2 regions of the Cohnella yongneupensis genome follow, and region 1 is predicted to be linked to the other one. Evidence: riboswitches for the same ligand, from Rfam matches in the RefSeq annotation. Region 1 holds a riboswitch; the other holds the start of a gene.

Region 1 (3,652 bases):
GACGCCGCTCGCATAGTCGGACTTCTCGAAGCCCGCGAACGTCTCTCCCTTCTCCCGGGCGATTTCCATGCTGCGCTCGATCGAGTGGAAATTCATCATCATGAAGAACGTGCGGACGAAGTCCTTCGCTTCCGCGCTATCGTATGCGATCTTGTTCTTCGCAAGGAAGCCGTGCAAGTTCATCGCACCGAGTCCGACGGAATGCAGCTCGCGGTTCGCCTTGGCGACGCCCGGAGCGTTCTGAACGCTGCTCATGTCGCTGACGGCCGTGAGTGCCGTTATACCTTCATGTACGGATTCCTTTAGCTTACCGAGTCCCATAACGTTCGCGATGTTAAGCGAAGCCAGATTGCAGCTAATGTCGCGGCGAATCGTGCTAGACTGTCCCCAATCGCCGATCTCCGAAGTCTCCTGCAGCTGGAATATTTCCGTGCACAGGTTGGACATCCTGATTTGGCCGAGGCCCTTAAGCGCGTGCGCGTTGTTCGCGTTCGTCTTGTTCATGATGTAAGGATAGCCGGACTCGAGCTGCGTCATCGCGATCTTAACGAGCATGTCGCGTGCGCTCATGACGACTTTCTTCTTCACGCGATCGTCGGCGAGCAACGTCTCGTACATGCCGTCGATATCCATATCGTCCAGATGGACGCCATATGCTTTGTACACTGTATGCGGCGCGAAAACGTGAAGCGGCTTGTTCTCCTCCGCGAGCTTGTAGAACAAGTTCGGAACGATAAGCCCGATCGACAGCGTCTTGAGACGCGTTTTCTCATCGGCGTTGATCTTCTTGCTATCGAGGAATTCAATGACGTCCCAGCTGAAAATATTGTAGTAGGCTGCGCCCGATCCTTTGCGCTGTCCCATCTGGTCGGCGTAGCTGAACGCGTCTTCCATCAGCTTCAGCACCGGCATAATACCTTTGGCCGCGCCTTCTACGCCTTTGATCGACTCGCCGCGTCCACGCAGCTTGGACAAGTTGACGGCAACTCCGCCGCCGATCTTGGATAACTGCATGCAAGTGCCGAGCACGTAGTTGATCGAGTTAAGCGAATCGTCCATCTCGAGCAGGAAGCAAGAGACCATCTCGCCGCGGCGGCTTTTGCCCGCGTTCAGGAACGTCGGCGTCGCCGGCTGCAGGCGTTGCTCCATCATGGAAGATGCGAGCACTTTAGCGGTAGCCTCGTCTCCGCGTCCCAAGTACAGCGCCACGATCGCCACGCGGTCCGCGTAGCTTTCCAGGTATTGGGATCTGTCGTTCGAGCGCATCGCATAGTCGGTATAAAATTTAGATGCGGCCATATATGAAGCGAATTCGAATTTGTAGCCGTTCGTGAGCTTGTAGACGCTCTCCACGAACGACTCACTGTACGTATCGTATATGTTCTCGTAATAATCGTTATCGACCATATAGCGGACTTGGTCCGTGTGGGTGGCGAACTTCGCGCTCTTGGCGTCGATTTCTTTCATGAGCTCGCGAACGGCTTCGCGATCTTGCTCCAATTGGAAAAACCCGTCCGGGCCGTGTTGCATCAATAAGTTGTTCAATTCAATATGCCGCAACGAGGCTCACCTCCTGTTGAAAATGTTCGACGTCCCTCTGCGTGCCGGAAAGCTCGAACTTGCCGAGCACGGGGACTGCGTATAAAGCGGAAATTTTGTCCGCGCTGCGCGCGAAGCCTTCGCCCCAGTTGCGATTGCCGCTGGCGACGACGCCTTTCATGCGCGGGTGGTTCGATTGTAGAAAAGATAGTACCTTGTCCGGCGCTTGGCCGAACCCGGTCGTATACGTAACGAGAATGAACGGCTGGTCGAGCTTCATATCCGCCTCGATCTGAACGGCGGGTAAACCAAGCTTTTTCACGAAACGGCGCACGTTGCCCGTGCGCGAATCATAAGCGATCAACATTCCGTTCTCTCCCTCCAATGACTACATTCGACAAGTTCCCCCGGGATGATCCGACAAAAAAAGACGCATCGGAGACAGAAGAATCCGATACGTCCTAGCAAGCGGCGAGTCTCGCGAGCGAATCGCGAGCGCCGACATCTAGACGGTACGAACATCTTCCCCATCATCCGTAGGGAACTGTTATCAGCGAACAGGCAGGTCTCCTGGCTTGGGCTTCTTCGCGGTCGTTCGCCTTCCCGGCAGATCCCTTGGATGTCCAGTGGCTGTGTGAACGACGCTCTTCCCTTACAGTGGCGGGACCGCGCCGGCTTCTCACCGGCTTCCCTATTAAGCTTTTCCTAGGCTAACGGAAAATCACCTGTTCAATCGATATGTAGTTGATAAGCTAAAATGTACGTCAATATATAGTGATTGTCAAGGGTCTTTCTACGAGATTCCGCTCTAGTCTTATAGTCATGGGCAGCGCTTCTATTGCACGAAATAAACAACAAAAAAGCCGAATTCCCGCATTCCTGCGGGCTCGCGGCCGATCATTAATTCCGTTAATCAATTCCTAGTGTACCCGTACGAATGGACACCTATTTTTGTTGAGAGAAAGTTCGAACAACATTCATCATCGATCGACACTTGCGCCCACTACTTATTCAACGTCGTTAAATAGTCGAGACAGTATGTCCTTAACAGATCCTCTATCGCGATTAACCGCTTCAAACCCGTTGCGGTAGAACGTAGCTGCGTTAGTAATACTTGAGGCTCGTCAACGCCATCCCAATATCGGCCTAGGAAGTGCAAAAAAACGTCTAGTTTGCGCAGCCGGGCAAGCAACGGGATAGCCTTCGCCTCCGCATAGGTTAACGAGAGGTTGGCGCCGAAACCGTTAAGCACGGATGCGATGAGCCGTACGTCGTCGCTCTCTTCTTCGTTGTCGCAAGGTTGGTCTTCTTCGTCGTTAACTTCCAACAATAATCCCGCGACGATAACGGCGACTTCCATCGCGCGGACATCGCGCGTGCAAAACTCGAAATCGAGCACCGCGGTAATGTTGTTGCGATGGCCGAGCAGATTGGAATGGTTAATATCGCCATGAATGAGCTGATGCGGCAATTCGCGGAGCCGCGGAAGCGCGGCGCCCATCTCGGCGAGCGCTTGTCCGATCGCACGCAACCGTCCCGCTTCCCCGGCGAACGCTTCGGGCGGAGAAGCGCAGAAATTCGCAACCCGCTCCGGCGTACACATCGGATGTGTCTTATCGAGCTCATAATACGGCGGATAGTTAGGTTCGCCTAAATCGACCGCATCTTGTAACCGAGCAAGCGCCATGCTAAGTTGGGCAGCCGCTTCGCCAATGGCGAACGCCGTATCGACATCCCCCTGCGGAGGCCGTTCGCCAACTAAATAAGGAAACACGCATGCGAGACGATCGGAACCGTCGCGCGTCGTTACAAAAGTATCCCCGCTAACCGCGTCGACCGGACAAGGCACGGAGAACGGCAATGACATGCCGTTCAGCGCTCGTAGGACAGCATGTTCAAATCGAACCTTGTCACCTTCGCGATGCGTCTCATATATACGCAACACCCACTTGCGACCGTCCGCGTCCACGTAACGCGTCGTATTGTTCCATCCCGACTGTCCCTCTGCGATCGTCCATCCGCCCTGTGGCCAATATTGCGCGAGCACATTATCGTAAGGCATCGTTCTACTCTCTCTTCTCCCTCGTCTTGCTTAGATCGCCGTTCTCGCGTT
Region 2 (3,652 bases), on a different contig from region 1:
GACAGTCACGCCCGCAAGCGGCTGCCCAAGGGGTTGCGTTGTATCATAACCATTAGTCCAACTCCAAGGGAAGTTCGTCACCTTGACGGCGAAATCTTGCCCCGGCAGCGGTTGCGAAGGGTTAATCGCAATCGGCTCCGCCAGCTTTGTCGCATCCCCGCCGTAATATACAAGAATTTCGTCGCCGTCCTCGAGCATAAACGCGTCAACGCCCACCGTAGGGTAAACCCACCAACCGTCCCTATGGACCGCGTAATACCAACCGTCATAGCCGCCGTACTTTGCTCCGGCTACACCGGCGATCGAGTCGATATATTTGCCGAAGCTTAACGTCTTCACGTCGTATTGAACCCCGGCCGCTTTAAGCATCGTTTCCACGGCTTCCAGCGCCGTTCCGCCTTTGGCCGAGCCGGATGCGATCGCTCCGGCGTCGCCTTCCACGCGAACGCTAACCCGCATCTCGTAGGCATCTACTTGAATTTTGGACTCCCATGCCAAGTAAGTCGGCGCTTTGCCGCTCGCATATCCGGTCACGGATGTGGTCAACTCGCCTTGCGCCTTCAAAGTGAACGTCGTGACGCCGTTATCGCCCGTTACGGCAACTTGGTCGCCGATCTTTACGGTCGCCTTAGCGGCCGGACCGACGATAACTTTGCCGGTGTCCCAATCGTACGTTTCCTTGTCTACTCGGACGGTTACCGGCTGGTTCTCGCGCGGCTTAACCGGATCTATCGTCACCGAATGAATGAGCTGCGTGCCGATATCTCCGTAATAGACGTACATTTGATCGCCGGCTTTAAGCTGGAACGTTCCCATGCCTTCGACGATGGTGACCCAAGCGCCGTCGCGCTTCACCGCGAACTGCCAGCCATCGTATCCGCCGAGGCTCGCGTTCTCGACGCCCCCGACCATTGTTGGATACGGTCCGAATTGCGGGTGCCTAGTAATCGTATATGGCGTACCGCTAGATTTTACTACGTTTACGAGAGCCTCAAGCGCCGTCTTGCCGTTCACCGATCCGCTTGCGATCGTGCCGCTTAACCCGTTGACGACGACCGACGCTTTGCCGGTAGCTCCTAGCCCTGCATACAAACCGGGCAGTCCATCCTGCCAGCGATCTACCGCCGTCAACCCGAGCAGCGCATAGAACGTCGACATCGCGTCGGCTTTGCCGTCTACCGCGTGCGCGAACCGTCCGTCCGCTTGGCGGAATTCCAGCAGCCGAGCCAGCGCCGACACGCCGTTCTTTTGGAATCTCGTATCCTTAATAGGATCGATGCCGAGAGAAGTCAGCGCAACCAACACTTGTACCGAGCTCTCGCTCGATTCCGTCGGATTGCCGAAGCCGCCCGTCGAACGCTGTGCCGCGGACAACCACGTCAACGCCGCATCGACAATGCCGCGCACGTCCGCGCGATCTTGATAAGGCGCGAGCGCCGTAAGCACGATTCCCGTAACGTCTACGTCGCTCTTGCCCGGAGCTAGCGACCATCCGCCGTCGGCGTTCCGATTGTCCACCAACCACTTGATCAGCTTATCCCGCGTCCAAGTCGCGCCGGCTCCCGGCTCGTAACCCGTCGCATCTAGCGCGATCAGCGCGTAAGCGGGCGCGTTCGGCCCTTGCGCCGTCATTTTCTCGAAATTCGCGATTTTCGCGGGCAGGTTGCTATGCCCCTCGCCGATGCTCGTCGCATCGCCGCCGCTCGCGTTAACCGCCAGCGCGACGCGCGCGAAGTCGGTCACGAGACGAAGGCTTCCGTCCGTAACGCTCTGCTCCGCCACCTTCATGTATCGGTCCGCGATCGGTTTGCCCGAACGCGCGAGTCCGAAAGCGATCCAGTCGTTGGCCGGCTCCGACGGTTTCCCCAGCAAGCCTTGCAGTTGGCCGAGCGCTTCCGTTACTTGCGCCCGCGTCGGCGCGACGCCAGCCGCTTCTTCCGCATGCGCGCTTCCCGCAAAAGCCCCCAACGCACCTTGCAGCAAGACGACCAATGCCAATACGGAGCTCAGCAACGCCCGCATGAACCTCGAACCTATGAACCTATTCTTTTCCCCTGATACTCCCGCTATCAAACCGATCTCCCCCTCGACTCATTGCCCTCCCGGGCACCTGCATCAAGTGAATGTTCAGCTTCCCCATTCGTATGAACAACAAAAAAACATCCCCCAAAGACCGAGGGATGTTTGCGTGATGGCACACACTTCGAATCGCGCCGATGCGCGAACGGCAGACGGTTAGCCCGTAACGGATACGGATCCTCTGCCTAGTGCTTCGCTGACGCTCGCCCAACTCTAACCTGCCGCGCGATCGCAGCGAATGCCGCCACACCTCCCCTATTCCTCGTAGGTTATCGGGTGTTTGTCGAAAACAGGTAGGTTTCCTGGCTCCTGGATCATCGCTTGCCGGGCCTTCCCACCCGCGTCTGACGACGCGCGCAGTGGCTAATCCGGTTCGCTCCCCATGGACAGTGGCGGGACCGCGTCGGTTTTGCACCGAACTTCTCTATTAAGCTCTTGCGAGCACCTGTTTTCCGCCGAATTCACTTGTGTAGCCATCTTATCACGCGATGTGGGCACTGTCCATATGCCGCGGTCCTAGTAATGTCCGACGAATAAATTCCGAATAACTGCGAAAATCCTGTTTAACCTCTAAAGCTTTGCGCACGGAATGTCGATAAACCTATTAACGTGTCGCTTCAGCTTGCACGTGCTCATCTCGTCTTCAATTAATCCTTACATATACTGGGGTGTACCATGAAAAATTCAACAATTATAGGATTATCTGTCGGCTTAGTGGCTCTGCTGTTCGGGATGTACCTCAAGGGGGCGCCGTTAGTCAGCCTGATCAACAATCCGGCGGCGTACATTATTATTTTCGTCGGAACAGCCGCATCCATTTTCGTGGCTTTCCCTATGCAAGACCTTAAGAAGATTCCGAAGCTGTTCAAGATTACGTTCTCGGAGCCTGTACTGCTTCCGCGCGAGCAACTCATCTACATGTTCATGGAATGGGCGACCATTACTCGCCGCGAAGGCTTGCTGGCGCTTGAAGCCCGCGTCGAGGAAATCGAAGACCATTTCCTTAAGGGCGGCATGCGGATGATCATTGACGGCAACGACCAGGACTTCGTTAGAGATGTCCTTCTCGAGGATATTTCCGCAACCGAGGATCGTCACCGTTCCGGCGCGCTAATTTTCGCTCAAGCCGGTATGTACGCGCCCACGCTCGGGGTACTCGGCGCCGTTATCGGTCTGATCGCGGCATTGCAGAACCTCGACAACATGGAATTGCTCGCGCACGCCGTTGCCGCCGCGTTCATCGCTACGTTGCTCGGTATTTTCAGCGGATACGTCCTGTGGCATCCGATCGCGAACAAGCTGAAGCGCTTGTCCAAGCGCGAAGTCGATCTGAAGCTCATGATGGTCGAAGGTCTTCTCTCCATTCAATCCGGCGTATCGACGATCGCCATTCAACAGAAGCTCCTAGTCTTCCTAACTCCTACGGAGCGTCGGGTGTTCAACGAGAAGGAGGACGAGCGCGGTGAGCAGAAAACGGCATGAACCCCACGAGGAACATCCGGACGAATCCTGGCTACTGCCTTATTCCGACTTAATGACGTTGTTGCTCGCCCTGTTCATCGTGCTCTATTCG

The links. Region 1 has a riboswitch for cobalamin ahead of nrdI (class Ib ribonucleoside-diphosphate reductase assembly flavoprotein NrdI). Riboswitches for the same ligand answer to the same signal wherever they lie in the genome.
Region 2: it holds a riboswitch for cobalamin, as region 1 does, so the genes downstream of both, ACFPQ4_RS10910 (S-layer homology domain-containing protein) here and nrdI (class Ib ribonucleoside-diphosphate reductase assembly flavoprotein NrdI) in region 1, are expected to answer to the same signal.

The regions. Positions count from the first base shown of each region.
Region 1 covers NZ_JBHSNC010000007.1:32,271-35,922, forward strand. Annotated here, with positions in the region: gene nrdE (class 1b ribonucleoside-diphosphate reductase subunit alpha) at 1-1,560, opposite strand, end outside; gene nrdI (class Ib ribonucleoside-diphosphate reductase assembly flavoprotein NrdI) at 1,547-1,906, opposite strand; cobalamin riboswitch at 2,083-2,283, opposite strand; gene ACFPQ4_RS02270 (phosphotransferase) at 2,543-3,601, opposite strand; gene ACFPQ4_RS02275 (GNAT family N-acetyltransferase) at 3,606-3,652, opposite strand, start outside.
Region 2 covers NZ_JBHSNC010000032.1:37,500-41,151, reverse strand. Annotated here, with positions in the region: gene ACFPQ4_RS10910 (S-layer homology domain-containing protein) at 1-2,022, opposite strand, end outside; cobalamin riboswitch at 2,355-2,543, opposite strand; gene motA (flagellar motor stator protein MotA) at 2,755-3,561, shown strand; gene ACFPQ4_RS10900 (flagellar motor protein MotB) at 3,542-3,652, shown strand, end outside.